2 regions of the Arthrobacter gyeryongensis genome follow, and region 2 is predicted to be linked to the other one. Evidence: riboswitches for the same ligand, from Rfam matches in the RefSeq annotation. Region 2 holds a riboswitch; the other holds the start of a gene.
The links. Region 2 has a riboswitch for glycine ahead of lipA (lipoyl synthase). Riboswitches for the same ligand answer to the same signal wherever they lie in the genome.
Positions count from the first base shown of each region.

Region 1: another riboswitch for glycine. It lies ahead of gcvP (aminomethyl-transferring glycine dehydrogenase); the one in region 2 lies ahead of lipA (lipoyl synthase).

Region 1 is NZ_BAABKK010000032.1:75,644-91,659, reverse strand. Features, by position in the region: gene ABEA18_RS21000 (sigma-70 family RNA polymerase sigma factor) at 155-988, shown strand; gene ABEA18_RS20995 (MFS transporter) at 996-2,537, opposite strand; gene ABEA18_RS20990 (TetR/AcrR family transcriptional regulator) at 2,620-3,168, shown strand; glycine riboswitch at 3,276-3,373, shown strand; glycine riboswitch at 3,375-3,482, shown strand; gene gcvP (aminomethyl-transferring glycine dehydrogenase) at 3,535-6,387, shown strand; gene gcvT (glycine cleavage system aminomethyltransferase GcvT) at 6,401-7,534, shown strand; gene gcvH (glycine cleavage system protein GcvH) at 8,064-8,459, shown strand; gene glyA (serine hydroxymethyltransferase) at 8,456-9,793, shown strand; gene ABEA18_RS20965 (L-serine ammonia-lyase) at 10,039-11,469, shown strand; gene ABEA18_RS20960 (hypothetical protein) at 11,450-11,614, opposite strand; gene ABEA18_RS20955 (lipid II:glycine glycyltransferase FemX) at 11,844-12,917, shown strand; gene ABEA18_RS20950 (threonine/serine exporter family protein) at 12,996-14,474, shown strand; gene ABEA18_RS20945 (siderophore-interacting protein) at 14,512-15,351, opposite strand; gene ABEA18_RS20940 (uracil-DNA glycosylase) at 15,367-16,016, opposite strand, start outside.
Region 2 is NZ_BAABKK010000009.1:62,201-78,216, forward strand. Features, by position in the region: gene ABEA18_RS06190 (alkaline phosphatase family protein) at 1-323, shown strand, start outside; gene ABEA18_RS06195 (Lrp/AsnC family transcriptional regulator) at 320-1,366, opposite strand; gene ABEA18_RS06200 (M20 metallopeptidase family protein) at 1,510-2,742, shown strand; gene ABEA18_RS06205 (MFS transporter) at 2,769-4,061, shown strand; gene ABEA18_RS06210 (MFS transporter) at 4,075-5,361, opposite strand; gene trmB (tRNA (guanosine(46)-N7)-methyltransferase TrmB) at 5,464-6,387, shown strand; glycine riboswitch at 6,474-6,572, shown strand; glycine riboswitch at 6,574-6,676, shown strand; gene lipA (lipoyl synthase) at 6,726-7,760, shown strand; gene ABEA18_RS06225 (methylenetetrahydrofolate reductase) at 7,777-8,589, shown strand; gene ABEA18_RS06230 (anti-sigma factor family protein) at 8,622-9,338, opposite strand; gene ABEA18_RS06235 (sigma-70 family RNA polymerase sigma factor) at 9,335-9,835, opposite strand; gene ABEA18_RS06240 (COG4315 family predicted lipoprotein) at 9,990-10,562, shown strand; gene ABEA18_RS06245 (DMP19 family protein) at 10,709-11,557, opposite strand; gene ABEA18_RS06250 (DEAD/DEAH box helicase) at 11,726-15,109, shown strand; gene ABEA18_RS06255 (CG0192-related protein) at 15,155-15,790, shown strand; gene ABEA18_RS06260 (heat shock protein transcriptional repressor HspR) at 15,795-16,016, opposite strand, start outside.

The DNA of each region.
Region 1 (16,016 bases), on a different contig from region 2:
TCTTTTTCATGAGCGTACACGGATTGTTATTTTTCAGATGGTATGTTTCCTGAATACATGTCTGTTCCATGTAATCTTCAGCACGTTGCATCGTCTCAGCAGCTCGCCCATGAAGCCCGTGGAATCAGGCTTGGCAACTCAATAAACAGGTCTCATGGGGGGACTAATTTTGAATCGCGAAGAACGCAACGAGTTGGTGCTTCAGCACTTGCCACTCGTTGGCTATTTGGTGTCTGAGCTCTGCGCGAGAGCTTCTCATTTGTCGCGCGACGATTTCGCATCGGTAGGGTCCGTGGCGTTGATAACGTCTGCCGACTCCTTCGATCCGAACCTCGGAGTCCCCTTCGGCGCGTTTGCGCGCCGCCGGATCGTCGGAGCCTTTGCGGACGAGATGCGGGCCAGCGACTGGGCCACGCGATCGGCGCGTAAACGCATCAAGGAAACCATGTCGGTCCAGGAAACGCTCTCCGGCGTCCTTGGCCGCACGCCTTCGGTGGCCGAAACCGCCTCGGCCCTGGGCGTCGAACGCAGCGTGGTGGAAGCCGCCCTGGCCGACGCCGCACGGACGCTGTCGCCGCTGGACGACGTCGTCGTGGACACCGTCGCGGCGGACACCATCTCCCCGGAGCACTCGGTCCTGGCCGATGAGCGCCTCAAGTACCTTCGCGCCGCCGTCGACGCCCTGCCGGAAAAGATGCGTTACGTCGTCGAGGAGATCTACTTCGGGGGACGGACCGTCAAGGAACTCGCCGAGGAACTCGGTTCCACCCACGCCGCGGTCTCGCAGCAGCGCGCCGAGGGCATCCGCCTCATGCGCGATGGACTGTCCGCCCATTACGCCGACGATCCCGGGCAATCTTTTGAGCCCCAATCGCGCATTACTGCCCGACGCCGGCACGACTACCTCTCGACGCTTGCCACTGCTACTTTGGGCGGAATTACCCGCAGCTTCAGCTCGCCTGATGCTGCCTTGAACCGGGCGGTCTAGACACCGCCTAGTTTGCGGTCGGCACGCGGCGGAGCACGACGGCGGCAAGGACTGCCGCTCCGGCCATCAGTACCAGCCCGATCGCCGCTGTTATGTGGACCCCTGATTCAAAGGCGGCGCGTGCGGCCGCGGTGAGGGCGTCGCCCAATGGTTGGGGCAGTGTGGCCGCCGTGTCCACGGCTCCGGCGAGCGTCTCCCTTGAGCGTTCGGCTGCGTGGCCGGACAATTCGCCTGGAAGCAGCAAGTGGTGTTGGTAGGACGCTGTCAGGATGGAGCCAAGGACGGCTGTGCCCAGCAATGAACCGAGTTCGTAACCCGTTTCGGAGATCGCCGATGCCGCACCCGCCTTGTCGGCAGGAACCGCGCCGAGGATCAGGTCGTTGGAGATGGTCTCCGCCGAGCCAACCCCGATGGCCAGCAGCAGGAGTGCCGTCAAAAGGTACCCGGGCCCGTGGCTGTGGTTGCCCAGTGCGGCCACGAGGTATCCCACTGCGCTCAGCGCCAAGCCCGATGCCACCACCAGGCCCGGGCGTATCCGCTTGACCAGCGGAACCACCACCAGGCCCGCCACGATGGTGGCCAGCAGTGCCGGAACCATCGAGATCCCCGCCTGCATGGGGGATTGGCCTTCCACGAGCTGCAAGTGCTGCGCGAAGAAGTAGATGAAGCCGGTCATGGAGAACAGGGACAAGACGTTGGCGGTGATGGCCGTGCTGAAGACCTTGTTCCGGAAAAGCCGTACGTCCAACATGGGCGATGCCAAAGAGCGCTGCCTCCGGACGAAGACGATTCCCATGGCCAGGCCGAACGCCATGAAGGCCGCGGGTCCAGGGCCAAAACCGTGCACGGCGGCCTCCTTGATGCCATAAACCGCCGGAGCCATGGTGATGATGGAGAGTACGACGCTGGGAACGTCGGGCTTTCCCGGATTGCGGTCCTTGGACTCGGGGATGAGGGACGGGCCGAAGGCGAGCAGGGGCAGCAGTAGTGGCACCCCAACCAGGAAAACGGCCCCCCACCAGAAGTGCTCCACGAGCCAGCCGCCGAAGATCGGCCCGAGGGCGGCGCCGCCGGAGAATCCCGCTGCCCACACTGCCACGGCGAGCCGGCGCCGGTTCGGGTCCGGGAAGATGTTGCGGATCAAGGACAGCGTGGACGGCATGAGCATGGCTCCGAAGATGCCCATGCTGGCGCGTCCGGCGATGAGCCATTCAGCCGACGGCGCGAAGGCGGTGGCCGCGGAAACGGCGGCGAAGCCGGTGCTGCCGGTCAACAGCAGGCGGCGGCGGCCGATCCGGTCTCCCAGGTTTCCCATGGACACCAGCAGGGCTGCGAGCACCAGCGGGTAGGCATCGACGACCCATAGCAGCTGCACGCCCCCGACTTCCAGCGAACGGGCGATTTGCGGCAGAGCAAATGTCAGCGCCGTATTGTCCACAGCCACCAGCAGCACGGGGAACATCAGGAGTGCCAGGGCAGCCCAATCGCGCCACGGGGCGGATTGGATCGAAGGGGTGCGGGGGTGCTGGGTTGTGGACGGGCTGAACATGAATATAACTGTACCGTCTGGACGGTATAGTTTCAATCTGACTCATCGAACTGCCGCATCGAACTAAGGGATGATGGACACCATGCCGCGAAAACCTATTGCCCGGGACGCAGTCCTGGATGCCTTTGAAGCCCTGCTGATCGAGGTGGGGGAGCGGGCTGCCACCCTGGATGCCGTCGCCAAGCGCGCAGGCGTCTCCAAGGGCGGCCTGCTTTACCATTTCCCCAACAAGGAAGCCATGATCAGCTCCTTGCTCGAACGCATGGACGGGCTGGCCGCACTGGACATCGAAGCAATGAAGGCAGCGCCCGAAGGTGCGGCCGCATTCTTCATCAAGTCTTCCCTGTGGGCGGATACTCCTTTGGACCGAGTGTTCGTGGCAGCCACGCGGCTCGCGGAAGTAGCCCATGAAGAAACCCGCAGGCGCTTCGCCGGGATCCAGCAACAATGGCTCGATGTCCTCGCCGAGGAAGTGGGGCCCGAAATGGCCAAAGCGGTCCGGTACATGGGCGATGGACTCTACTTCAACGCAATGCTTGAAGGCGGCGCCGGTGATACGGAAGCCAAGGCCAGCGCGAGGAGCGCCGACGTCGGTGCGCTGCTGGCCGCCGTCGAACGCCTCCGTAACTGAGGGATCGGTGACCACATTTGCGGACACGGGCAGTCCATAGGACAATTGGTAGTTGTGGCAGCCGTCACCGGCAGCCACGATCTGATTCACATAACTGAATACGCCTTTGATCTGCGGCGGGAGAGTCCTGCAGGCATGTGATGCAGGCGCCGTAGGAGCAAATCCTCCCCAGGAATCTCTCAGGCCCCCGTACCGCCGCGGCAAGGCAACTCTGGAAAGCAGCGCGCTGACGCGTGCTCACCGACGGTGCAAGCGGAACAGTGCCACAAGCACGATTTCGCGGAAACTCTCAGGTCCAATACAGAGCGGGGAGGAACCCGATTAGCTGTGGCGCACCCTGCGCCGCCTTATTTATGGAGTTCCTTCGTGACGGTTAGTTCAACCTCCACTACGTTCGTTGACCGGCATATCGGCGCCCGCCGCCAGGCCGACATTGACATCATGCTCAAGTCTGTTGGCTACGACAGTGTCGATTCGCTCGTAGACACCGCGGTTCCCAATGACATCCGCCAGGACGTCGCATTGACGCTCCAGAACGCCCTCAGCGAGGTGGAAGTTCTGGCTGAACTTCGCAAGCTGGCGGCGAAGAACAAGACGGCCGTGCAGATGATCGGCCAGGGCTATTACGACACGGTCACTCCGCCGGTGATCCGCCGCAACATCCTCGAATCCCCGGCCTGGTACACGGCCTACACCCCGTACCAGCCGGAAATTTCCCAAGGCCGCCTCGAAGCCCTGCTGAACTTCCAGACCATGGTCCAGGACCTCGTGGGCCTGCCCATCGCCAATGCCTCCTTGCTGGACGAAGCCACCGCCGTCGCCGAGGCAGTCCTCATGATGCGCCGGGCCAACAAGAACAAGACGGCCCACGACGGCAAGACCGTCCTCGACGCCGACTGCCTGCCGCAGACCATCGCGATCGTGAAGGGCCGCGCCGAGGCGCTGGGCTTCGAGGTGGAGATCGCTGACCTGTCCGCAGGCCTGCCCGAGGGCGAGATCAACGGCATCGTGCTGCAGCAGCCGGGCGTTTCCGGCCGGGTGTTCGACCACTCCGCCGTGATTGCCGCCGCCAAGGAACGCGGTGCCCTGGTCACCGTCGCCGCTGACCTCCTTGCCCTGACCCTGATCACGCCTCCGGGCGAGCAGGGTGCCGACATCGCCGTCGGCTCCACCCAGCGCTTCGGCGTCCCGCTGTTCTTCGGCGGCCCGCACGCCGCGTACATGGCGGTCCAGAAGGGCCTCGAGCGCTCCATGCCGGGCCGCTTGGTGGGCGTGTCCAAGGACGACGCCGGCACACCCGCCTACCGCCTGGCGCTGCAGACCCGCGAGCAGCACATCCGCCGCGAGAAGGCGACGTCCAACATCTGCACCGCGCAGGCATTGTTGGCCATCGTGTCCTCGATGTACGCCGTCTACCACGGCCCCGATGGCCTGAAGGCGATCGCCGAGACCGCACACCACCACGCCCGCACCCTGGCCGCGTCCCTCAAGGCCGCGGGCCTTGAGGTCCTGCACGGCAGCTTCTTCGACACCGTCACCGTCCGGGTCCCGGGCAAGGCCGCAGGGATCGTTGCTGCCGCCGAGGCCAAGGGCATCAACCTGCGCGGCATCGACGCCGACACGGTGGGTGTCTCGGTCGACGAGACGACAACAACGGCGGTTGTCGCCGACGTCGTCGCGGCCTTCGGTGCCACTGTTTCCGGTGACGGCGAGGGCTTCGCGCTGGAGGCCGCCGTCGAGCGGTCTTCGGACTACCTGCAGCACCCGGTGTTCAACACCCACCGTTCCGAAACCCAGCTGCTGCGCTACATCCGCAAGCTGTCGGACCGCGACCTCGCGCTGGACCGCACCATGATCCCGCTGGGTTCGTGCACCATGAAGCTGAACGCCACCGCCGAGATGGAAGCCATCTCCTGGCCGGAATTCGCCTCGATCCACCCGTTCGCCCCGGATTCCCAGACCGTGGGCTGGCGCGAACTGATCGAAGATTTGGAAGCTGACCTGACGGAGATCACCGGTTACGATCAGGTCTCCATCCAGCCCAACGCCGGTTCCCAGGGCGAGCTCGCGGGCCTGCTGGCCATCCGCGGTTACCACCACTCCCGCGGGGAGGCCCAGCGCAATGTCTGCCTCATCCCGGCTTCGGCGCACGGCACCAACGCTGCCTCGGCGGTGCTGGCCGGCATGAAGGTGGTTGTGGTGGCCACCGCGGCCGACGGCACCATCGACCACGCGGACCTGCAGGCCAAGATCGACGCCAACAAGGACGTCCTCTCGGCCATCATGATCACCTACCCGTCCACGCACGGCGTGTACGACGCGGACGTGCGCGAAATCTGCGACTCCGTGCACGCGGCCGGCGGCCAGGTGTACGTTGACGGCGCGAACCTGAACGCGTTGGTTGGCCTGGCCCAGCCGGGCAAGTTCGGCGGCGACGTGTCCCACCTGAACCTGCACAAGACCTTCTGCATCCCGCACGGCGGCGGCGGACCCGGCGTGGGCCCGGTCGCTGCCAAGGCACACCTGGCACCCTTCATGCCGGGCGATGCCAACAAGGCAGCCCATGAAGACGGGTACGGCGTTGCGATTTCCGCCTCGCGTTACGGCTCGGCCGGTGTGTTGCCGATTTCCTGGGCCTACGTGAAGCTCATGGGCGGCGAAGGCCTCACCGAGGCCACGAAGTCCGCGCTGCTTGCCGCGAACTACATAGCCTCGCGCCTGAACGAGTACTTCCCCGTTCTCTACACCGGTGAAGGCGGACTCGTGGCCCACGAGTGCATCCTTGACCTGCGCGAACTGACGGCCAAGACCGGCGTCACCGCGGAAGACGTGGCCAAGCGCCTCATCGACTACGGTTTCCACGCCCCCACCCTGGCGTTCCCGGTCGCGGGCACCCTGATGGTGGAGCCCACCGAATCCGAGGACCTCGGGGAGATCGACCGCTTCATCGAAGCCATGATCACCATCCGCAAGGAAATCGACCAGGTTGCCCACGGCGACTTCGCGGTGGAGAACAGCCCGCTGCGCCACGCACCGCACACCGCGGCCGCCGTCGTCTCCTCGGACTGGAACCGTGAGTACTCCCGCGAGCAGGCCGTCTTCCCGGTCCACCACCTCAAGCAGGACAAGTACTTCCCGCCCGTAGGCCGCATCGACGGCGCCGCCGGCGACCGCAACCTGGTCTGCTCCTGCCCTCCGATCGAAGCCTTCGAGAACTAAAGGACTCCTCACGATGACTGAGAACTACACTGCGCTCTACGAAGAGCACAAGAAGCTCGGCGCTTCCTTCACCGATTTCGGTGGCTGGCAGATGCCCCTGAAGTACTCCTCCGAACTGGCCGAACACCACGCCGTCCGCCAGTCCGCAGGCCTCTTCGACCTTTCCCACATGGGCGAAGTCTGGGTCACCGGCCCGGACGCCGCGGCATTCCTGGACTACGCCCTGGTGGGCAAGATCTCCGCCATGTCTGTTGGCAAGGCCAAGTACTCGCTGATCTGCCAGGAAGACGGCGGCATCATCGACGACCTCATCACCTACCGCCGCGGCGATGCCAAGTTCCTGGTGGTTCCGAACGCGGGCAACGCCAAGGTTGTTGCCGAGGCACTGGCGCAGCGGGCTGCCAACTTCGACGTCGTCGTCGAGGACGCCTCCGCGGCAACCTCGCTGATCGCCGTCCAAGGTCCCAAGGCGGAAGAAATCCTCCTCCGCTTGGTCCCGGCGGAACAGCACTCGCTGGTCACCGAACTCAAGTACTACGCCGCCGTCGAGGTGCCCTTCACCTTTGCCGGGAAGACCACGGAACTGCTGCTCGCCCGCACCGGCTACACGGGTGAGGACGGCTTCGAAATCTTCGTGGACAACGATGCCGCTGCCGCCCTGTGGCAGGCAATCGCGGCAGTTGCCCAGGACGGCGAGCTGATCCCCGCCGGCCTGGCTTCGCGTGACTCTCTCCGCCTCGAAGCCGGCATGCCGCTCTACGGCAACGAGCTCTCCCGCGAAGGCAACCCCTTCTCGGCAGGGCTGGGCCCCGTGGTTTCGCTCGCGAAGGAAAGCGACTTCGTGGGCCGTGCTGCTCTCGAAGTCCTGAAGGCCGAGGGCGCCGGTTCCACCAGCGGCCGCAAGCTGGTTGGGCTCAAGGGCCTGGGCCGCCGCGCCGGCCGCAACCACTACCCGGTCCTCAAGGACGGCATGGTGGTCGGCGAAGTCACCTCCGGCCAGCCCAGCCCCACCCTCGGCTACCCGATCGCCATGGCATATGTGGACGTCGAACACGCCGAGCCAGGCACGGCTCTGGACGTAGACCTGCGCGGCAAGTCCGAGCCGTTCGAGGTTGTCGCACTGCCTTTCTATAAGCGGACCAAATAAGTTTCGGATGGGTGACCGTGGTTGCGTTTAGCCCGTCGGGACCGACATCCTCTGCGGGCTCGGTCGCGAAGACGCCCGCTGGGCGGACGTGACGCTCCCTTAGACGCCCGCTGCCGGATGCCGGTCCCGATGGGGCCGTCCTCGTCACCTTTGGTTATCGAACTGATGGGTGGTTATCGAACAGAAAGGGCGAACAGTATGAACCTCGGCTCACCCTTGGTGCCTCTGTTGCGAACCGGGCACCTGTCGCGTTCGATCGCCCTAGGTTTTTGGAAAATGGGCCACCTGCCGCAGCTTGGCCCACTGGAACTGAATCGGCCCACTGGAACCATGGGTCACCTACTAAACCCGAAAGGGCCAGCGTTCTTTTCCGGAACTGTTGGCCCCGAAAACTGAACTGGCGGACGGCGGGTGACGGGATTCCGGCAGCGTGCGTCTAAGCGAGGAACGAGCGAGCACGCCGAGGAATTCCGTCACCCGCCACCCAACCCGACCACAATTAGATTTAGACCAACGCAAAGGAAAAAACATGGCAAAAGTTGCACCTGAACTCCAGTACTCCGACGAGCACGAGTGGGTTGCCCGCGACTCCGGCGAAGCCGGATCGAACATTGTGTCCGTCGGCATCTCCGCCGTGGCCACCGATGCTCTCGGCGACATCGTGTATGTTGACTTGCCCGAGGTCGGTTCCGCTGTGACTGCGGGGGAGACCTGCGGCGAGGTGGAGTCCACCAAGTCCGTCTCGGACCTGTACTCCCCGGTGACGGGGGAGGTCACGGAAGTGAACTCCGCCGTCGTTGACGATCCTGCCCTGATCAACAACGATCCGTACGGTGCGGGTTGGCTCTTCAAGGTGGCCGCCGAGTCCGACGGTCCGCTGCTTTCCGCGGAGGAATACGCTTCCAAGAACGGTGGCGAGCTGTGAGCGCGGCGACCGGGGCCGCAGGCACCGAGAACATTGCGTTCGAGCAGGTCGTTTCGCCGTCCCTGGACGCGGTGTTGTCCGAGCTGGATCCGGAGATCGCGGCGAAGATCGACGACGAGCTGAACCGTCAGCGTTCGGGCCTGGAAATGATCGCGTCCGAGAACCACACTGCCGTGGCCGTGATGCAGGCCCAGGGTTCGGTGCTGACCAACAAGTACGCCGAGGGCTACCCGGGCAAGCGCTACTACGGTGGCTGCGAGCATGTGGACGTCATCGAGCAGCTCGCGATCGACCGTGTGAAGGCCCTTTTCGGTGCCGGGTACGCGAACGTGCAGCCGCACTCCGGCGCCCAGGCGAACGCCTCGGTGATGCACGCCCTGATCAAGCCGGGCGACACCATCATGGGCCTGAACCTGGCCCACGGCGGTCACCTGACCCACGGCATGAGGATCAACTTCTCGGGCCGCCTGTACAACGTGATCCCGTACCAGGTCCGCGAAGAGGACCACCGGATCGATATGGCCGAAGTGGAGCGCCTGGCGCTCGAGCACAAGCCGGCCCTGATCGTGGCGGGCTGGTCCGCCTATGCCCGCCAGCTGGACTTCGCCGAGTTCCGCCGGATAGCGGACCTGGTGGGCGCGTACCTCATGGTGGACATGGCGCACTTCGCCGGCCTCGTGGCCGCGGGCCTGCACCCGTCCCCGGTCCCGCACGCCCACGTCACGACCTCGACGACGCACAAGACCCTCGCCGGTCCGCGCGGCGGCATCATCCTGACCAACGACGCCGACATCGCCAAGAAGATCAACTCCGCGGTCTTCCCGGGCCAGCAGGGCGGCCCGTTGGAGCACGTGATCGCCGGCAAGGCCGTGGCCTTCAAGATCGCCGGCTCACCGGAGTTCAAGGAACGCCAGGAGCGCGTGCTGGCCGGTGCCCGGATCCTGGCCGAGCGCCTCGTCCAGGACGACGTCACCGCCAAGGGCATCAACGTGATCTCCGGCGGCACGGACGTGCACCTGGTCCTGGTGGACCTGCGCGACTGCGAGCTCGACGGCCAGCAGGCCGAGGACCGCCTCGCTGCGATCGACATCACCGTCAACCGCAACGCGGTCCCGTTCGACCCGCGCCCGCCGATGGTGACGTCCGGTCTGCGGATCGGCACCCCGGCACTGGCAACCCGCGGTTTCGGTGAGGCGGCGTTCCGTGAAGTTGCGGACATCATCGCCGAGGCACTGATCGCCGACGCCGGCGCGGACCTCTCCGGCCTGCGTCACCGCGTGGAGGCACTCGCCGCCGCGCACCCGCTCTACCCGGGCGTCGCGAACCTCAGCTGAGGTTCTCCGACCCCGGCAAGCCCGTCGGGTCCGGCAGACCCCAGTTTTCACGCGTGCTGCTCCTTCGTCGCTTTGACGCACGCTTTCGAAAACCGCGGCCTGTCGGCCCCTCGGAGGGGGCTGGGCATCCGGCAGCATGCGTCTAAGGGAGCGTCACGTCCGCTCAGCGGGCGTCTTCGCGACCGAGCATGCAGAGGATGTCCGGCACCCTCCCAACCCGACCACAACTAACTAAGGAATCCGACATGGCTGTTGGCGTCTTCGATCTTTTCTCTATTGGGATTGGTCCTTCGAGTTCGCATACCGTGGGGCCGATGCGGGCTGCTGCGGTCTTTGCGGGTGAGCTGAGGGAGTCCGGTGCCCTGGAACGGGTGGCGTCGCTGCGCGTTGATCTGTACGGTTCCCTGGCTGCTACGGGCCGCGGGCACGGCACGATGACCGCGGTGCTGTTGGGGCTGGAGGGTTACCACCCCGAGGAGATCCTCCCCGAGGAAGTGGAGGAACGGCTCGCCTCGATCGCCGAAACCGGCACACTGAACCTTTGCGGCGCCGTCGACCCAGAGTCCGGCATGTCGCTGCCGTACGGGGAAGCGGACATGATCCTGCACCCGCTCACGGTCCTTCCCCGGCACACGAACGGGATGAAGTTCTCCGTGTCCGGCGCCGACGGCGAGGTGCTGCACGAGGCCACGTTCTTTTCCGTGGGCGGCGGCTTCATCGTCCGCGAAGGCGAAGAGGACGCAGCCCAGAAGGAACTGGAGGAGTCCAAGAAGGAACTCCCGCTGCCCTTCCGCACCGCCGCCGAACTCATGGGCCGCTGTTCTTCCAAGGGGCTCGGCATTTCGGACATCATGTTCATCAACGAGCGCGCCTCCCGGACCGAAGAGGAAATCCGCGAAGGCCTGCTGCACATCTACTCCGTCATGGAGGCCTGTGTCGAGACGTCCCTCAAGCGCGAAGGCGTGCTGCCCGGCGGGCTGAAGGTCCGCCGTCGGGCCCCGGACTGGCACGAGCGGCTCCTGAAGGAAACCAAAGACCAGGACCCTGACTACCGGGATCCGAAGTACTGGCAGGAATGGGTGAACCTCATCGCCCTGGCCGTGAACGAGGAAAACGCCTCGGGCGGGCGCGTGGTCACCGCGCCGACGAACGGTGCCGCCGGGATCATCCCCGCCGTGCTGTACTACGCCCTGCACTTCGCCCCCGGCATGGACAAGGCCACGCAACAGGACCGCGACGACGTCGTGGTGAAGTTCCTGCTCGCCGCGGGCGCCGTCGGGGTGCTCTACAAGGAGCAGGCCTCGATCTCCGGCGCCGAAGTGGGCTGCCAGGGCGAGGTCGGTTCAGCTTCCTCGATGGCCGCCGCCGGCCTGGCCGAAGTCATGGGCGGCTCGCCGGGACAGGTGGAGAACGCGGCGGAGATCGCGATGGAACACAACCTGGGCCTGACCTGCGATCCGATCGGCGGGCTCGTGCAGATCCCGTGCATCGAACGCAACGCGATCGCCGCGGCGAAGGCCATCAACGCCGCGAAGATGGCGCTCTGGGGCGACGGCACCCACCGGGTGTCCCTGGACGAGGTCATCGTGACCATGCGCGAAACCGGCAAGGACATGTCCTCCAAATACAAGGAAACCGCCATGGGCGGCCTCGCCGTCAACGTAGTGGAGTGCTGACGCCCGCTTCCTGATACTCAAGGCGACGGGTACCGGAAGGCCAGGCGGGGCCCAGCAACGCCGCGGATGCCATGGCCGCGAATACCGACCAAATGCTGTTGCTGCGGCCGGTGGTGAGCGGCGGAATGGGGCGGTAGACGATCATCGGGTCCTCCTGGTTCGGCTTTCGTTACAACCACTTTCCGCCTCCGGGATAGCTGTGGACTTTGGGGAACCTTTGCCGCCGCTGTGAGAAATCGAAGGGGCCCACTTCGAGGCGTTGGAACGGACCAGGCTGTGGCTCCCTGTGGGGGCCGATAGACTTGGGGCTGAACGCCTGCGCCGCACACCGGCGCCTGCTGCCTCACGTACGCAACTGATTGGACACGGCCCCCTTGCGAGAATTTACCGCACGCTTTGCCACCGCCGAGGAAATCGAACACTGGGACAAACACGTCACGGCCAACCCCAACGGCGGCAACCTCCTCCAATCCGAGGCCTTCGCGGACGTGAAGCAACACTTTGGCTGGAAGCCTCTGCACCTTGTCTACGAGACCGAGGAATACAGCAGCTACAACCTGGTCTTGGAGAAGTCGTTTCCACTGCTCGGCAAGCTCTGGTACCTCATCAAGGGTCCTGACGTGGCCGGCGTCGAGGACATTCCCGGGATCATCAAGGCCAACCGGGAATTCGTGAAGCGGGACAAGCTCGGGGTTTTCGCCGTGAAAATCGAGCCGGACATCGTCCTCAGCGGCGAAGCCCGGGACGCGATCGCGGCCACCGGGGCGGTCAAGACCCCCAACCTGCAGCCGAACGACTCCACAGCCCTGCTGGACATCTCTCCCGAGGAGAACCAGCTTCTGCGCAACCTGCATTCCCGCGGCCGGAACGCCGTTCGCCGGGCCATCCGCGAAGGCGTCGAAGTCCACACGATGGAACCGACGGAAGAGAACTTCCGCGCCATGTATGCGCTGATGACCAACACGGTCGAGGCGAAGTCCCAAGTGCGGGTCCGCGAATTCGGGTACTATCGCCAGTTCTGGACCAACTTCATCGAACGTGGCCAGGGCAGGCTCTTGTTTGTCTTCGAAAACGGTGTCCCCTCGGTTGGTGCCTTCGTCATCAACTATGGCCGGAAGGGCACCTACAAGGACGGCGGATCGCTGCAGAAGCGCGCGCAGTACGGCGATTCGCATTTGGTCCAGTGGACCGCCATCAACCAGGTCAAGGAACTGGGTTGCACGGAATACGATTTCTGTGGCACCCCGCCCGCTGACCGGCTCAAAGACACCTCGCACCCCTTCCACGGACTTGGCCTGTTCAAGACCAGCTTCAGCAAGACCGTCACCGACTTCGTCGGCTGCTATGACCAAGTCATCAGCCCGCTGAAGTACAAGCTCTGGACCGCAGCCGGGGAACGTATTGCGCGGCAGGTCTACACCCGCCGCACGGGCCAGCAGTTCTACTAGAATCGCAGCGCCGACCCGTGTGCTGCATGTGCAAAACCCCGTATTTGGAGGAACCCCGCCCCTTGGAGGAACACCCGCGTGACTGACCGCCCCGACAACAGGCCCAACACGGACGGCTTGCCCAAGACGCAGCCGCTCAAGCCATCCCAGGTGCGCCAGAATGTCAATGCCAAACGCATGCTTCGCAGGCTCGTGCAGGGCGAGAATCCTCCCACCGCCCCCATGAGCATCGTCGATCGCCTGGCGGGAAGTCCCTACGCCAACCCCATCATCCACGTGGGCGGTGTTGATGCTTCGGCCCGCAAGACCATCGACTTCGCGCTGCACATGGCAGAATCCATGTTTCGTTACGGAGCCGGTGCCCTGGAAGTCGAGACCAGCATCATCGCGGTCACGGCGGCACTCGGGTTGAAGAACATCGAAGTCGACATCACCAACCAGTCCGTCGCGCTCAACTACGCGCCCAAGGACCAGACTCCCATTACACTGCTCCGGGTGGTTCGCTCCTGGACCAACAACTACGCAGGACTGGCCCAGGTGCACCAGCTCGTCACGGATATCGTGGCCGGCGGGGTGGGCAGGTCAGAAGCGGTGAGCCGCCTGGACGACATCATCCGCAGCAGCAAGCCCTTCCCGCGGTGGATGGTCACCATGGCGTTCGGCGTCTTCTCCGCCGTTTTTGTCGGAGTCCTGGGCGGGGGAGTTGGAGCGTCCGCTCTGGCTTTCGTCTCCAACATGCTCGTCAACCTCGTGGCCCGGCAATTGGGCAAGTGGCGCACGCCTGACTTCTTCGTGACAGCCGCTTGCTCCTTCCTGGTCACGTTCATCGCGCTCATGCTCCACTGGGCCGGGGCGGATATCCCGCCGTCCATCGTCGTTGCGGGCGGCATTCTCCTGCTCCTGCCAACCGGGCGGCTTGTCTCTTCCGTGCAAGATGCCATCAACGGATTCCCCGTGACTGCGGCCGGACGATTCCTGTCAACGATCCTGACCTTCGGCGCGATCGTTGCGGGCATCGCCGTCGCGGTGGTTGTGGGTGACCTCATCGGCAGCGTCGCGATCGACGTCACGCAAACATTCCCCGAAGCGTATCCATTGTGGGGCCAGGCCGTCCTGATCGCCGTAGCCGTGATTGCCATCGGCATCACCGAACAGACCCTGCTCAAACTTCTGCTCCCGACGGCGGCAGTGGGTTTGGTGGGTTACTTCGTCTTGTGGGGGGCTTCCAACTTTGGCTTCGGAGACCGGCTCTCGCCGGCGATTTCCGCCGTGGTCATCGGCCTGCTCGCACGGATGGTGGCACTCAGGCTCGGAGCCCCGCAGCTCGTGGTCGCCGTCCCGGCAGCCCTCATCCTGCTCCCGGGCCTAAAGATATTCCGTTCCATGTATGTATTGACGGTGCAAGAAGCAGATGTACTGGTGGGTTCGGGAGGCATGCTCAACGCCGGAGCAATCGTGCTGGGCGTGGCCGCAGGAATTGTGTTGGGCGACAACCTTGCCCGGCCGCTGACCAAGGGGCTTGCCAGCAACGAGCGACGCCGCGTCCGCCGGCGCTAGGCCGCCGCAGGCCGCCGCCCGCCAGTGTATGCAGGCCCTAGATCTGCCCGATCGGGAGTTTCTTCTCCGCCTGGAAATCGTCCTCCACGCGCCCCTGGGCCCAGTATCCGGAAAGCGATACCTGGGAACGCTCCAGCCCACGCTGCTTGAAGAAGATGTCCCGCAGCCCCTTCATATAGCCTCGCTCACCATGCGCAAACACGTCGACGCGGCCGGGCAGCCACTCCGCATCGCCCAAGGCGTCGAGCAGGATCGAGCTTGAACCGGCAGGGACCCCGGAGCGAAGAAGCCAACGCAACTCCACGCCGTCGGGAGCCGCAATCGCAAGGATGTCGGCATCGCTATCGACTTCGAGGAAGGCAAAGCCTTTGGCGTCGGCCGGCAGGGATTCGATCGCGGCGGCAATGGCCGGGAGCGCGGCGTCGTCGCCCGCGAAAAGGTACCAGTCGGCGTCGGGCGCCGGGTTGTAGGCGCCGCCGGGGCCCGTGAAGACAAGAGTGTCCCCAGGCTGGGCTGCCAGGGCCCACGGGCCTGCAAGGCCCTCGTCGCCGTGGACCACAAAGTCGATTGCCAGTTCCTGCGCAGCTTCGTCCACCCAACGGACGGTGTAGGTACGGGTGTAGGGCCACTGTTCGCGGGGCATTGTCTCCCGGATGGCCCAAAGATCCAATGGCAGCTCATAGTCGACGCCGGGCTGCGGGAACACGATCTTTACATACCGGTCCACGAAGTCGTTGTTCGCATAACCGGCAAACCCGGGTCCACCTGCAATGATGCGCACCATATGGGGCGAAAGCTGTTCCGTGCGCAGCACCGTCAGGTTCACTTGGGGGCGGGTATTGCGGGATGCAGACGACGTCGCGGGCAAAGATGTCATGTAGGCAAGCCTAAGCTAGGGCAGCGGTGGAAGCTCCCAGATGACGGGATCTGCGCCTTGCGCACGGAGCAGGGCGTTGGCCCGGCTGAACGGGCGCGAGCCGAAGAAACCGCGCGAGGCGGAGAGGGGACTGGGGTGCGCTGAGGAGATCACGGGGGCGCCTTCAAGCAGAGGCTGTACTGCTTCGGCGTCCTTGCCCCACAAGATCGCGACGAGCGGACTCTGCTGGCCCGCAACTGTGCGGCGGCGGGCGACGGCTGCGACCGCCGCCGTCGTGATGGCCTCCCAGCCTTTGCCCCGGTGCGAGCCGGCCGCACCGGCCGCCACGCTGAGCACCCTGTTCAGGAGGAGCACTCCTTGGCCCGTCCAAGCCGAAAGATCGCCGTGAACCCGCGGCGGGAGTCCGAGATCGGACTCCATTTCCCGGTAGATGTTCGAGAGGCTGCGGGGGATGGGCCGGGTTGGCCCGGAAACCGCGAAAGAGAGCCCGACGGCGTGTCCCGGCGTCGGGTAGGGGTCCTGGCCCAGGATGAGCACCTTGACGTCGGCAAGCGGCTGCCGGAAGGCGCGAAGGATGTTGGACGCCGCAGGCAACACGTGGGTTCCGCGTGTGGCCTCGGCCGCCACGAAGGTCAGCACCGAGCGCAACTCGTCCTCGACGCCAG
Region 2 (16,016 bases):
CGTCTCCCGCATTCCGCCAAGACGGTGTCCTGGTGATCACCTTCGACGAATCCGACAGCCCCCAATCGGATGCCTCCGCCTGCTGCGGCGAAGGCCCTGGACCCAACTCCCCGCTTCCCGGGATCGTCGGACAGGGCGGCGGCCGGGTCGGCGCTTTGGTCATCTCGCCGTTCACCAAGGGCGGCACCTGGTCCACCACGCCCTATAACCACTACAGCCTGCTGGCCAGCATCGAAGACACCTTCGGCCTTCCGTACCTCGGCTACGCCGGCACCCCTGGTCTGAACCGCTTCGGACTCGACGTCTACAACGCCGGCCTCTAGGCCGGGCTCGCGGCGGCGGCTGGTACAGCGGCGGCGGTCGGTACGACGGCGCCAGTCGCCGTCGAGTCGGGGTTCAGCATCCAGCCGACCCGCTTGGCCGTGCTCAGCATCACGACACTTTCGACGAGTTCGATCCCGGGAATGCGTTGCTGGATGGCGAGTTCCATCTCCATGACCTCGGCCAGCGAGCGCAGCCACATGATGATCACAAAGTTGGTGCTGCCTGTGGTGGAGGCCGTGAACCTAACGTTCCTGACGGCCCGCAGCTCGGCGGCCGCGGCCTCGTGCTGGCCTGCCGGGACATTCGCGAACCACTGGCACGTCATGGGGTAGCCGGAAAATTGTTGGGCGATTTCGCAGCGGAAGGACAGCACCCGGCTCGCGAGCACGCGTCCGAGCTGCCGCTGCACCGTGGCAGGGTGCCGTCCCAGGGCGCGCGCGATTTCAGCGGCGGAGGCCCTTCCGTCCCGGGCGAGGAAGGGAAGGAGTGCCATATGGCTCTCCGGCAATGGGGTGACCTGCGCGTAAGGGGCGGACGGATTAAGCGCCTCCGGCCCGGCGAGGGCGCGCAGCGCCTGCTGCTCCGCCCGGCTGAGGACGTTGAGCCGCCACGCGTAGCCGCTTGTGTGGATGCGGGTGCAGAGCGAGGTCCGGTACTTGGTGAGTCCCCGGATTTCCTTGAGCTGGGGCAATAGCCGGCTGCTGAACTCACTCAGGTCTTGGGTGATCACGGTGAGCATGAGGTCACGGTTGCTGGCCGCCTCTTCTACCGTGATGATCTCCGGAATCGCTGCGAGCGCGGCCGTGACCTCGGGCCTGAGGTGCATTTCGCAGTCCACGTCCAACAGGGCAAGGCAGGCATGCTTGGGGTCGCCCATAAGGTGCGCCGTGGTCCAGGCGGCTCCGGACTCGCGCAGCCGATCCCACCGGGAGGCCAAGGTGGTGGCATGGACGTCGAGGACTTCGGCGGCGTCGGACCAACTGATCCGCGGCGAGATCTGGAGGGCGTTGATCAGCCGGAGGTCCTCTTCACTGAGTTCCATCAGCGATCCATTCATAGTCGATGCATGATTCCTGTTAATTCTGGCATAATCCTGAATTTTTTCAGGGCTTTGGAAGATTGTGAGGCTAATCACTCCACAATGGCTATGGATACCTACCAATCGTTCAGGAAACAGGAGAACAGATGTCGATCGCCTCAGACGCCAAAGAGCTGCAGGGAGAAATCGCCCGGTTCCGCCACGAGCTCCACCAGGAACCGGAAATCGGCCTGGACCTCCCGCGCACCCAGGAAAAGGTGCTCAAGGCGCTCGACGGACTCCCGTACGAAATCACCCTTGGCGAGAGTACGACGTCGGTCACCGCGGTCTTGCGCGGCGGCGCGCCCGGTGCGCTTGCCGCGAAACCAGCCCGGAGGCCGGCTGTGTTGCTCCGCGCTGACATGGACGGCCTCCCCGTCCAGGAGCGCACCGGCGTCGAGTTCTCCTCGAAGATTGACGGCGCCATGCACGCCTGCGGCCACGACCTCCACACGTCCATGCTCGCCGGAGCTGCAACCCTGCTGGCCGAGCGACGCGATCAGCTAGCGGGCGACGTCGTGCTGATGTTCCAGCCGGGCGAAGAAGGATTCGACGGCGCGGGCCATATGATCCGCGAAGGCGTCCTGGACGCCGCAGGCCGCCGTGTTGACGCCGCCTACGGCATGCATGTCTTCTCCTCCCTGGAACCGTATGGCCAGTTCTGCACCAAGCCTGGAGTGATGATGAGCGCCTCTGACGGGCTTTTCGTCACCATCCTGGGTGCCGGTGGGCACGGTTCGGCGCCCCATTCGGCCAAGGATCCCGTCACGGCAGCCGCAGAAATGGTGACTGCGCTGCAGGTCATGATCACGCGGCAGTTCAACATGTTCGATCCCGTAGTCCTGACCGTGGGCGTGCTGCAGGCCGGCACCAAGCGCAACGTCATCCCCGAATCTGCCCGATTCGAAGCCACCATCCGTACTTTCTCGGAAGCCTCCCGCGAGCGGATGATGACCGCCATCCCGCAGCTCCTCAAGGGCATCGCCTCCGCACACGGCCTGGAGGTGGACGTCGACTACCGCGGCGAATACCCCATGACCGTCACTGACGAGGACGAGACCCACACCGCCGAGAACGTCATCTCCGCTATGTTCGGCGATTCCCGCCTCTCCCGCTGGGCTACGCCCATCAGTGGCTCGGAGGATTTCTCCCGGGTCCTGGCCGAAGTTCCCGGAACCTTCGTGGGCCTCAGCGCCGTACCGCGGGGCGTGGACCACACCACCTCAGCGTTCAACCACTCCCCGTACGCCACGTTCGACGACGGCGTCCTGTCCGACGGTGCGGCGCTCTACGCGGAGCTCGCGGTCTCCCGCATCGCCACCCTCGCCGCCGGCAACTAACCACCACCCAAACCTTGGAGCAAGACATGACCGCCACCGTTGGCACTTCAGCCACAGCCCAGGTTCACAAATCCCATCTGCGAACCCTCATCGGCACCGGCATCGGCAACGCCGTCGAATGGTACGACTGGGCCATCTACGCCACGTTCTCGCCTTTCATCGCCAGCGCGCTCTTCAGCAGTGCAGACCCCACCTCCGCGGTCCTCTCCACCTTGGCGATCTTCGCCGTCGGATTCGTGGCCCGGCCGTTCGGCGGCTTCGTCTTCGGCTGGATCGGCGACAGGATCGGCCGCAAGACATCCATGACGTTCGCGGTCGGCCTCGCGGCTGTCGGTAGCCTGCTGATCGGTATCGCCCCGACATTCCAGGCTGTGGGGGCTTTTGCCTCCGTGATGCTCCTGGTGGCCCGCCTCATCCAAGGCCTCGCCCACGGTGGCGAGCTGCCGTCGTCGCAAACGTACCTGTCCGAAATGGCACCCAAGGAAAAGCGCGGCTTCTGGGCAACGCTCATCTACACCTCCGGCACCGCCGGCATCCTGGCCGGAACCCTGCTGGGCGCCATCCTGACCGGTGTGCTGAGCAAGGCCGACATGAACGCCTGGGGCTGGCGCGTGCCGTTCCTGGTGGGCGGTGCCCTGGGCATCTACGCATTGGTCATGCGGGCCAAGATGAAGGAGACCGAGGCATTCGAAGCCGAGGTGCCCAAGGAAAAGCGCGAGCCCATGTGGCCGCAGATCGTCAAATACCGCAAGCAGGCCCTGCAGGTTATCGGGCTGACCGTTGGCCTCACCGTTGTCTACTACATCTGGGGCGTCGTGGCGCCGAGTTACGCGGCCAGCACACTCAAGATGGACCGTGGAGCAGCCCTATGGGCCGGCGTCATCGGCAACATCGCTTTCATTGCGTCGCTCCCGTTCTGGGGCAAGCTGTCCGACCGCATCGGCCGCAAGCCGGTGCTGATCGTGAGCTCTGCCGGCGCCGCATTGCTGCACTTCCCTATGACGTGGCTCCTGAAGGATTCCCCCTGGCAGCTGGCTGTTTCGATGTCCGTGATGTTGTTTTTCATTGCCGGCAGCGCCTCGATTGTCCCGGCCGTGTACGCCGAGCTGTTCCCGACCAAGATCCGCACCGTGGGTGTCGGCGTCCCGTATTCCATCTGCGTTGCGGTCTTCGGCGGCACGGCCCCGTACCTTCAGACCTGGCTCGGCAGCATCGGCCAAGCCAACATGTTCAACGTCTACGCAGTGATCCTGTTGGCCATCGGAATCGCGTTCGCCTTCATGATCCCGGAAACCAAGGGCAAGGACCTGACTCACTAACCTCCCCGTTGGGCTAGCCGACGTAGCGGTTCCGGCCGGCGCGGAAGCCGAAGAAGGCCGCCAGAGATCCGACGACGAGGAACAGGATGCCGGCAGCCGCGAAGCCACCGGTCGCTTGGTGCAATTGGCCGACCATCAGGGTTCCCGTGGAGCCCAAGCCATAGCCGACCCCCTGCATCATGCCGGAAAGGTGCGCCGCGGTGTGGGAATCGCGGGTGCGCAGCATGATCATGGTCAACGCCACGGCGGTGAGGCTCCCTTGCCCCAGTCCCAACAGCCCGGTCCACGCCCAAATCAGGTCCGTGGGGCCGAAAATACTCAAGGCGAAGCCGCCGCCGGTCATGAGCGCCACCACGGTGTTGACGGCGCGCTGGTCTTTGAAACGTGCCGCGAGCCCAGGAGCGATGAACGAACCAAGCATCTGCAGCACAATCGACACGGACACGATCAAGCCGGCTGTCCCGCCGTCGATCCCGCGATCACGCAGGATCGGCGCCAACCAGGCGAACACGCTGAAGGACATCATCGCTTGCAACACCATGAAGATGGTGACTTGCCAGGCGACGGCGGAACGCCAGACGTTCGTACCGCCGTCGGCCGCGTTGTGCCGGACGGGATGCTGGCGGATCGCGAGCGGTAGGAAAAGCAAGAGTACGACGGCGGCGGGCAGCGCCCAGAACCACAGCGCCGAAGTCCAGTGCCCGGCCGCGGTAAAGACGGGATAGGTGAAACCGGCGCCAAGCGCGGCAGACGCGCAAATCGCCGTCGTATATAGCCCGCCCATGAGCCCGAGGCGATGCGGGAAGTCACGCTTGACCACGCCGGGCAGCAGCACGTTGCATAGCGCGATCGCGGCGCCGCACGCCGCGGTACCGGCAAGGAGGGCCGGTAAGTGCCCGGCGCCGGCGAGGTCCACCGGACGGAGCAGCAGCCCCGCTGTCAGCACTGCCATCGCGCCGAGCAATACTCTCTCGGCACCGAATCGGCGGGCCAGGATCGGCGCCAGCGGCGCGAACACACCCAACAAGGTCACGGGCACAGTGGTGAGGACCACCACCGCCCAGCCCGGCAGCCCGGCGTCGGCGGTGACTTCCGGAAGAACTGCCGAAAAACTCGAAAAAACCGTCCGCAGGTTCAGGCCGATGAGCACCAGGCAGATCCCCAGGAAGACGAGTCCTCCGCGCGTCTTGATCTGCGTGGGCTCGGGGGCGGGAAGCTCGTCGATCTCGGCGTCGACGAGGATCTCGGGGACGCCGGGGTGCGGCTTGGTGTTCTTTGGGGCGCTTGAAGCGGGGGTCACCAACCCATTCTGGCAGTCACCCCCGTGCGCGGGCGCCTCGTGACGGGAGCGTACGCAGGTTCCGCGGCGGGGCTTTGACCGTGCAACGGTATTCTGGAGGAGATGAGTGAAACCCCAGAATCCCCTGAATCACCGCAGTCTTCGCGCCCCGTGACCCCAGGCAGCCAGGCCTCCTTCGGCACCTATGGCGGCCGGCCGGTCAGTTTCGTGCGCCGCGGGACGCGGCTTCAGGGTCGGCGCCAAGCGGCGTGGGAAGAGCACTCGGACCGCTGGGCCATCCAGGTTCCGCGGCATGTCGCCAACACGTCCGTGCACCCGGACTACGTGTTCGACGCCGAAGCGGAGTTCGGCCGCAAGGCACCGCTGATTGTTGAAATCGGTTCGGGACTCGGCGACGCCGTATGCCACGCGGCCGAAGAGAACCCGGACAAGGACTTCCTCGCCGTGGAGGTCTACACCCCGGGCCTGGCCAACACGATGATCAAGATCAACAGTCGCGGCCTCAGCAACGTCCGCGTCGTGGAAGCCAACGCCCCGGAGGTCCTGGCCACCATGCTGCCTGCGGGTTCAGTGAGCGAGCTCTGGGTCTTCTTCCCCGACCCCTGGCACAAATCTCGGCACCACAAACGCCGCCTTATCCAGCCCGCGTTCGCCGAACTTGCTGCGCGGTCCCTCGAGAAGGGTGGCCTGTGGCGGATCGCCACAGATTGGTCCAACTACGCCATCCACGTCCGCGAGGTCCTTGCCGGGTCAACCGAGTTTGAGAACGTCCACGACGGCGAGCGGACCGGCGCAGAGAGCCCCCTCACCCAAGTGTGGGAATCGGGAGTCGAATCGATGGTGGGCGGGGCACCCGTCAAGGAAGGCCGCGCACCGGTCAGCACCGAGCACACCGGCCCCAATGAGGGTGTGGACCACGTGGGCGGATGGGCTCCGCGCTTCGATGGTCGAATCCGCACCAGCTTCGAAAACAAGGCCCATGAGGCCGGGCGCATGATCTTCGATCTTAGTTACCGCAGGATTTAGCTGCACGATCGCGCACGGGTTCTTTGCGTGCCGCACGGGCACCGGCTACCATGTGAGACGTGTCACCGAAAGGCGGCACGTGCTTATGATCTGCGGCGGGAGAGCCCTGCCGGTACGTTTCAGCAGGCGCCGTAGGAGCAAATCCTCCCCAGGAATCTCTCAGGCCCATGTACCGCCGCGGCAAGGCAACTCTGGAAAGCAGCCCGGGCAACCGGACTCACCGACGGTGCAAGCGTCCAGCCGCGAGGCGGGACGCGGAAACTCTCAGGTCCAATACAGAGCGGGGAGGAACCGAATCATCGTGGTGCGTCCGCGCCACCTGAATTATGGAGTTCCTCATGACCCTGGCACCTGAAGGCCGTAAGCTGCTGCGCGTTGAACAGCGCAACAAAGCCGTCCCGGTCGAACGCAAGCCCGAGTGGATCAAGGCCAAGGTCCAGATGGGCCCTGAATTCGTGGGCCTGAAGAACCTCGTGAAAAAAGAAGGACTGCACACCGTCTGCGAGGAAGCCGGCTGCCCGAACATCTTCGAGTGCTGGGAAGACAAGGAAGCGACCTTCCTGATCGGCGGCTCCGAATGCACCCGCCGCTGCGACTTCTGCCAGATCGACACCGGCAAACCCTCCCCCGTGGACATGTTCGAACCCACCAAGGTCGCCCGCTCCGTCCAGGCCATGGCCCTGCGCTACGCCACCGTCACCGGCGTCGCCCGCGATGACCTGGAAGACGAAGGCGTCTGGCTCTACGCCGAAACCGTCCGCAAGATCCACGAACTGAACCCCGGCACCGGCGTCGAACTGCTCATCCCCGACTTCTCCGGCAAACCCGAACACATCCAAGCGATCTGCGACTCCGCCCCCGAGGTCTTCGCGCACAACGTCGAAACCGTGCCCCGGATCTTCAAACGCATCCGCCCCGCGTTCCGCTACGACCGCTCCCTGGACGTCATCACCCAGGGCCGGGCCGCCGGCATGGTCACCAAATCCAACCTGATCCTGGGCATGGGCGAAACCCGCGAAGAGATCTCCGAAGCCCTGGCCGACCTGCACGCCGCGGGCTGCGACCTGATCACCATCACCCAGTACCTGCGCCCCTCCGAACGGCACCTGCCCGTGGACCGCTGGGTCAAACCCCAGGAATTCGTCGACCTCGCCACCGAAGCCGAGGAAATCGGCTTCCTCGGCGTCATGTCCGGCCCCCTGGTCCGCTCCTCCTACCGCGCCGGACGCCTCTGGGCCACCGCGATGCGCAAGAAAGGCCGCGAAATCCCCGCCCACTTGAAGCACATTGCCCACATCGCCGAAGGCATCCAGGACTCCGGCACCACCCGCCAGGAAGCCCGCACCCTCCTCGCACACCACGCGACGGCCTGATCGGCAAGGAGCCAGCATGTTCCCCACCCGGATTGAAATCATTCCCTCGGACGGAATCGTTGAGAAAGTCCAGGCCGCTGTGCCGCTTTCCACTACGCTCACCGTTACCTGCCTGCCCCATCACGGCATCGCGCGGACCATGGAGGTCTCCGTGAAGCTCGGCCTCCTCGGCTACAACGTGGTTCCGCACCTCTCGGCGCGCGGGCTGGAGGACAGGGCGCAGCTTTCCGGCATCCTCCGGGACTGCGGGGCCGCCGGGATCACGGAGGTCTTCGCCATCGGCGGAGACGGACCTCTTGGTGCCGGCCCCTACCGATCGAGCCTTTCCCTCTTGGCGGACATCGCCGAGTACACCGGCGGCTCCATCACAGCGGGCATCGCCGGTTACCCCGAGGGGCATCCTTCCGTGAGCGGGCTGGATTTGCTGGATGCCCTGCTGGCGAAACAACACCTGGCGACGCATGTTGTCACGCAGATGTGCTTCTCCGCGCCGACGATCCTCGACTACGCAGCGCTCCTGCGCCGGGAAGGCGTTGAGCTTCCCGTGTGGGCTGGGATTGCCGGGGCAGTTCCCCGAATCAAGCTGCTGGCCCTGGCAACCCAGATCGGCGTCGGGACATCCCTGAAGTTCCTCAGCAACAAAGGACCCCTCGCCCGCAAGCTTCTCGGCGGGGACAAGTACTCACCGCAAGGCCTGGTTTCCGAACTCACTGCGCACCCGGATGGTGTCTCGGGAATTCACCTCTACAGTTTCAACCGACTGGACATGCCCACCTGGGTACGGGGCGATTTGCCCGATCCTGCGGCCAGCGGACCAGCGTCCGCCTAGTCGCGCACAAACCGCCTAGGTCCCGGGAACCCCTAGCTCCCCGGAACCGAAATCACGGCGACCATCTTCTGGTTGTCATCGCGCAGTTCCACACCCGAAATCCCGGCGAGCTGGACCGGCGTCGCGCCCGTGACCTTGATGTGGCCGCTGGAGGTCGCGGTCCAACCGCAAGCCATTTCCTCCGTGCCGTCGCGGCCCTTGACCCACAGGTACATAGTGCCTTGCGGCGGCATGCTGCGGCCTTCCAGTTGCAGTTCGGTCCCCCACGCCTTCCTGACGAGCCCCACAGTGAGCTGCAGGCCATTGTCCGTCTGCACAGAGTAGCTAGCGTCAGGCTTGGGTGGCTGGTTCAACACCGGCCCCGCCAGTATGCCCAACCCAAGGCAAGCGGCGGCTACGGCACCCACCAGGGCCGCCCACCGGCGTCGGGATTTCCGTCGCCGTGCTGCCATTTTCAAGAGAATCGGCTGCGGGAGCCTTTCCGAAAAAGCCCCCATTAGTGAGCGAGCGTCGGAAGTAGCGGGCGGAACTGCGGCGGAGGGCACGACGGCAGGGCGTCCGACGGCAAGCGCGACGGCGTCGGGCACGGGGACGGCGTCGAGGAGGGCCGGGAGGCTCTCCAGCTCCCCCAGCTGGAGCCGGCAATCAGCACAGCTTGCCAAGTGCTCCTCGAAAACCCGGGCCTCGGCAGGTTCGAGGCCGCCGAGCAAGTAGGCGCCCAGCAATTGGTGAAGTCCGGTTTCGTTCACCGCTGCACCCCCATTTCATCGAGAATCGTGCGAAGCGCCCTGACGGCGTAGAAGGCCCGGGATTTCACCGTGCCGCTGGGGATGTTGAGCCTCAGCGCGGCCTCGTTTACCGTGAAACGTTCGTAATGCAGGGCTACCAGGACCTCCCGGTGTTCGGTGCTGAGCCGCAGGAGCGCCTCCTCCATGAGGACCCGGTTGAGGAGCTCGTCCACCCGCTCGGTGGCCTCCTCCGGGTCCGCCATGTCGCGTTCGGCAGCCTCTGCCGGGCGCCGCTGGGCCTTGCGGTAGTTGTCGATGATGACGTTACGGGCAGTGCGAAACAAGTAGCTGCGCAGGCTGCCAGTGATCTGCGGGGCGTGCTGCCACACGCGAAGGATGGTTTCCTGCACCACGTCCTCAGCCAAGTGCGCGTCCGGCGTGCAGCTCAGTACGAAGCGGCGCAGGGCTGTGCCGTGGTCGCGGTAGATCGCGGCCACCACATCCTCGTCGAGCGGCATCGGCGCCTCCTTGGTGCTCGGCTTCCCCTTCTCCTGCGATACGACGTGCCCGCCAGGAAAAAGGTTCACGCCCCCTGAACCATTCTTCACCCGGCAGCGTCGTACGGGTTAGCTTCCGGCACGTCCGCGGCCGGTCCAAGCGAAGGAGTAAACCATGAAGAAGCAACTCGGCACCGGGCTCGGCATTCTTGCTCTGGCCATCGCGCTCACTGGCTGTGGAGGAAGCCCCGGCCCGTCTTCCGCGTCCTCGAGCGCCACCAGCCCCGGCTCCGCGGCGTCGGCGAGTTCAAGCGCTCCGGCGTCGAGCACTCCTGCTGGCGCGGCGGAACTGAAGACGGCGTCGTCGAGCGTCGGCGAGCGAGTGGTTGCGGCGAACGGCAAGAGCGTCTACATCTTCGCGAAGGACGTCAAGGGTTCCGGCAAGAGCGCCTGCACCGGCGGCTGCGCGACCAACTGGCCTGCCGTGACAACGACGTCGGCCACGCCGGCGGTTGACGGGGTGGCCGGAACCATCGGCACCATCCCCACAGCAGACGGCAAGATGCAGATCACCATCAACGGCATGCCCATCTACTTCTACTCCAAGGACGAAGACTCCAGTGACACCTACGGCCAAGGCGTGGGCGGTGTCTGGTCCTTGGTCAGCCCGTCCGGTTCGATGCTGACCCCGAGCAGCAGCACCCCGAGCGAGAGCAGCACCCCAAGCGGGAGCAGCATGGGCTACTAAAACCCTCGCTCACTTTTGCACCCCAAAAGGCAAACGCTCGCTCAGATCTCGCCGGGCCGGCCGGCGGATCTGAGCGAGCGTTTGCCCTGGAGGCCTTAAAGGTGAGCGGGCGTCCGCGTCAGAAGCCTCATAGGTGAGCGGGCGTTTTAGGCGTCTTCGAACTCTTCAGCGTCCTCGAACTCCACGGCGGCGATGATTTCCTTCGTCTCCGGGTGGATCATGAAGGCTTCGTCGTCCTCTTCGATCATGATGTAGTTGCCGTGGTCCGTGGTGAAGTGCCAGGCGAGGATCGTCTCGCCGTCGTGCTCGTAGTTGGGATCGCCCATGGTGATCTTCTCCAGCTGGTAGCCGGCAACGTCGCACAGTTCGCGGATGATGAGCTCGAATTCAGGGGCGTTCTCAAGTTCCGCTTCGGCTGCCTCGGCCTGGCGCTCTTCGAGGTTCGGGACGAGGGCTACGCGCTCGGCGATGTGAGTCTTCAGCTGCTCCTCGTCCAGGTAGAGCACGCCGTCCTGGCTGCGGAGCCACGCTGCGTTGAGTTCGATGATGTCTTCGGTCTCCAGGAGGGATTCGAATTCGCCGTCGAGGGCCTCGAGTTCGGCAACGGCTTCCGGTGCCACTTCGGACTCGTCAAGATCGCCGTCCAGGTAGGCCTCGGCGTCTTCTTCGGACAGCGCGTCGAAAGCTGCGGCGGTGCGGTTGAACAGCTCAAGGTGGCCTTTGGCGCCCATTCCTTCGAGGCCTTCGCGGACAAACGCATCCACCTCTTCGCGTTCCGGGACCGTGAACACGTACTGTGCGAAACCGCCCGCGAGTGCTTGCGTCAGGTAGTAGTCCACAAAGTAGCTGCGCAGAGCATTGGTAGCGATTTCCTCATGGTTGAGGAGCTCCTCGTACATCTCGTTGACCACGGTGACGTTCGCGTCCACAACGTCGGCGCTGTCGGCCTCGATGCTGTCCTTCGTCAGAACGACGGGGTTCTCATTGCTGGTCATGGGATTTCCTCACTGCTAGGAAGCTTGTGCTGCTCCGGACCCTTTCAACGTACGCGGGGGCGGTTGTCGGGCAAGCTAGGCAGAGGTGAACGTCCGGCAAAGTTTCAGGGCTGCTCCCTGGGCCCTAGGATTCATAGATAGCCTCCTGCCGAAAGTAGCCCCAACGAAATGCCTTCCCACTCAGACGACTCCTGGGAACTGGCGATTCAGACACCCGCCATTAACGACCGCTCCCTGGCGGCCGGCCTCGCCTATGCCATGGGCAGCCGGGTCAGCGGCATCACCTTCGACTCCGCCACGGGCCTGATGATGGGCAAGGTCAGGGGCAGCGGCCCGTCACCGTATTCGACGTCGGCCAAGCTGGTCCGCAAACCGGGCGGCTGGAGCTGCACCGTGGGCGTGTGCAGCTGCCCGGTCCGGAAGGACTGCAAACACGTGGCGGCGCTTCTCTTCGCCGCCGAAGACCATCCCGCCGTGCGGGCACAGTTGCTCAGCGCGCCGGCGTTCGGGCAGACGGCCCAAACAGGGGGCATCGTGCAACGGCCGGCATGGGAGCAGGCACTTAGCAAGCTCATCGCCACTCCGGGCACCACCCCGCAAGGCCAGGGCCTCCCCTTGGCACTGGCGTTCGAGGTTGAAGAGCCGGCCCCGCACTTCTCCTACACAGGCCGGCGCGATCCGCTCCGCAGCGTGCGCCAGCTCAAGGCCCGCCCGGTGATGATGGGCGCCAAGGGCAAGTGGATCCGGGGCGATGTTTCCTGGACCAACCTGAATTACCTCGGCTACAAGCGCGAGTTCAACGAAGCCCATATCGACTGGATGCAGAACTTCCTGGCCGCGCATTCCACTGCGGACTACCGGCAGCTCACTTCGAGCATGTGGATGCTGCTCAACGAATTCGCCGGCAAGAACTTATGGAGCCTCCTGGTCGAAGCCGACAAGATAGGGGTTTCGCTCATCCACTCCGGCGGGACCGAGCCGGTCCGCATTGCTGCGGAGCCCGCCGTCGTCGGGCTTGACCTTAGCCGGCCCGACGACGGACTGCAGCTCGCGCCGTCGGTGACCTTGGGCGCGGACGCCCTTGATCCGGCGACCTTGGGCTTGATCGGCCGCCCGGCACATGGCTTGTTCTTCACGGGTCCGGGCGAGGAGCACTTGCCCGGCATATCGGCACCCGAGAACCTCATCACGCTGGCTCCGTTGGAGGGTGGTGAGTCGCAGGAACTCCTCGATTTCGTCATGGGCGCATCCCGGCTCCAGATCCCGGCGAAGGACGAGGAACGATTCCTCACGGCGTTCTATCCGAAGCTCAAGCAATCCACGCGGGTCACGGCAGCGGACCATTCAGTGGAGTTGCCGGTCCTCGCCGTGCCTACGCTGTCCCTTCTGGCGAACTACGGTGCTGACCACCGGGTGCGGCTGCACTGGGAGTGGCACTACAAGGCCGGCAAGCTTGTGACTGCCCAGCCCCTCTGGCGGCACCCGGACGACCACGGCTACCGCGACGACGCCGAGGAGGCCCGGATCCTTGAGTCCCTGGGCCGGCTTTGGGACGTAGTCGCGGCGCTGGGCGAGTCGTCGAGCGGCGGATGGGGGGCTCCACGGCTGGCCGCCTCGGTAGCGCTGGACGGACTGGACACCCTGGCCTTCACCGAGGAGGTGCTGCCCCGGCTGCGCGAGCTGCCCGACGTCGTCGTGGACACTTCCGGCGAGATCGCCGACTACCGCGAGGCCACCGAGGCTCCCGTCGTCTCCATCTCGACCAAGGCCACCGACAGCCGCGACTGGTTCGATCTCGGCATCGTCATCACGCTCGAGGGCGAACCTGTGTCCTTCGCCGCGGTGTTTTCCGCCCTCGCGGCGGGCCAGAGCCGGATGCTGCTGCCGAGCGGCGCCTACTTCTCACTGGACTTGCCCGAGCTGCACCAACTCCGCGCGCTGATCGACGAGGCCCGGTCCTTGCAGGACAGCCCGGACCGGCACGGTACCCTGCAGATCAGCCGCTTCCAGGCCGGGCTCTGGGATGAGCTCGCGCAATTGGGGATCGTCGACGAGCAGGCGGCCGCATGGCGCGAGGCCGTGGGCGGCCTGCTCGACGACGGCGTGACCGGGCTCCCGCTGCCGGGCTCGCTCGACGCCGAGCTCCGTCCCTATCAGCTGGAGGGCTTCAACTGGCTGAGTTTCCTGTACCGTCACAGCTTGGGCGGGGTCCTGGCCGACGACATGGGCCTCGGCAAGACAGTGCAGGCGATTGCTTTGATGTGTGCGGCGAAGGAGCAGGCTGAATCCGACGCCGGCGGCACGGGCGGTGCCGCCCCCTTCTTGGTGGTGGCGCCCACCAGCGTCGTCGGCAACTGGGCCGCGGAAGTGCAGCGTTTCGCGCCCGGCCTGAGCATAAAGACCGTCGGAGAGACTTTCGCCAAGAGCGGCGCCGATCCGCAGGAATCCATGGCCGGAACCGACGTCGTCATCACTTCGTACGCGCTGTTCCGGATCGACTACGAGGCCTACGCAGCCAAGGAATGGGCCGGGCTGATGCTCGACGAAGCCCAGTTCGTCAAGAACCACCAGTCCAAGGCGTACCAGTGCGCCCGCAAACTTCCGGCATCCTTCAAGCTGGCAATCACCGGCACGCCACTGGAAAACAACCTCATGGAGTTCTGGGCTCTGACTTCGATCGTCGCTCCCGGGCTGTTCTCCAGCCCGCGCCGTTTCGCGGAGTACTACCAAAAGCCGGTCGAAAAGAACGGAGACAAGGCCCAGCTCGCCAAGCTCCGACGACGGGTACGTCCCCTCATGATGCGCCGCACCAAAGAGCAAGTCATCAAGGACCTGCCGCCCAAGCAGGAGCAGGTCCTGGAAGTGGTGCTGAACCCGCGGCACCAGAAGGTGTACCAGACGCACCTGCAGCGCGAGCGGCAGAAGATCCTGGGGCTCATCGACGATGTCAATAAGAACCGCTTCACCATTTTCCAGTCGCTCACCCTGCTGCGGCAGCTGAGCCTGGACGTCTCCCTCGTGGACGAGTCCTTGTCCGCGGTGCGCTCGTCCAAGCTGGATGTGCTGTTCGAACAGCTGGAGGACATCGTTGCCGAGGGGCACAGGGCCCTCATCTTCAGCCAGTTCACGGGGTTCCTTGGCAAGGTCCGGGAGCGGCTCGACGCGGAGGACATCGAGTACTGCTACCTCGACGGCAGCACCCGGAACCGGGCCGACGTCGTGAGCGAATTCAAGAACGGCGCAGCGCCCGTCTTCCTCATTTCCTTGAAGGCCGGAGGCTTCGGCCTGAACCTGACCGAAGCCGACTACGTGTTCCTGCTGGACCCATGGTGGAACCCTGCGTCCGAAGCGCAGGCCGTGGACCGCACCCACAGGATCGGGCAGGCGAGGAACGTGATGGTCTACCGATTGGTCGCCAAGGACACCATCGAGGAAAAGGTCATGGCACTCAAGACCAGGAAGTCCCAGCTGTTCGCGGACGTCATGGAAGGCGATGCGCTGACCGGTGGCGCCTTGACGGCGGAGGATCTGGCGGGCTTGTTCGCGGAGTAGGGTCCCCCTGAAGCAACTGCTTCGAGGTGGCTTAGGCTGGACCGCATGGCTATCATCCATCAAGCAACCCTGAGTCCCAGCAAACTTGAACTCATCGAAAAGTACTTGCCCGTCCAGCCGTGGTTCACCAAGGATGGCGCCGCACCGCCCGAACTGCTTGGGGCATACCGCTTCGATGATCCGGCCGGCCAAGTCGGCCTCGAGACCCACTTGGTCTCCTACGGCGGCAAGGTCTACCAGGTTCCCCTGAGCTACCGTGGTTCGGAATTGCCCGGGGCAAAGGACTCGCTTCTCGGCACCATGGAACACTCCGTTTTGGGCACGAGGTGGGTGTACGACGCCTGCGCAGATCCCGTCTACGTCGTCGCCCTGGCCACCGCAATCCTCACGGGACAGCAGGAAGCCGAACAGTTCGTGGACGTGGACGGCGTGCTGGAGCCACGCGCGAGTTCCGTCGAGGTCAAGGGCGGCGGAAGGCCCGGTGCCGAAGTCCCGGCGCTGAGCCCGGCAGCCCCGATCACCGAAGACGGCGTCACCAGCATCGACGCCGGTGAGCTCACACTGGTGGTGAACCGTGTCCTCGATCTGGGTACACAGGGTTCGGAAGATTCGGCCTCCCTGAGGGGTACGTGGGCCGGGCAGGAAGCGCCGGTTCTGCTGGCGTCCCTCTCGCAGGCCTAGAGGATTACTCCCCCGGTCGCGGCCGCCAGACGACAACTGCCTGAGACCGCGCCCGGGGGCGCTGCCCGCGGGCCAGGCTGACGACGTCGCCGGCTGTTCCCGCCGCGAAAATTCGGGCCTCTATCGGGCTTCGCCGGCGCTGCAGTTCCTCGCTCAACTCGGCCACGCGGAACTGAAGCGCGGCCACCTGGTTTTCGAGCTCAAGGATGCGCTTGATGCCCTCAAG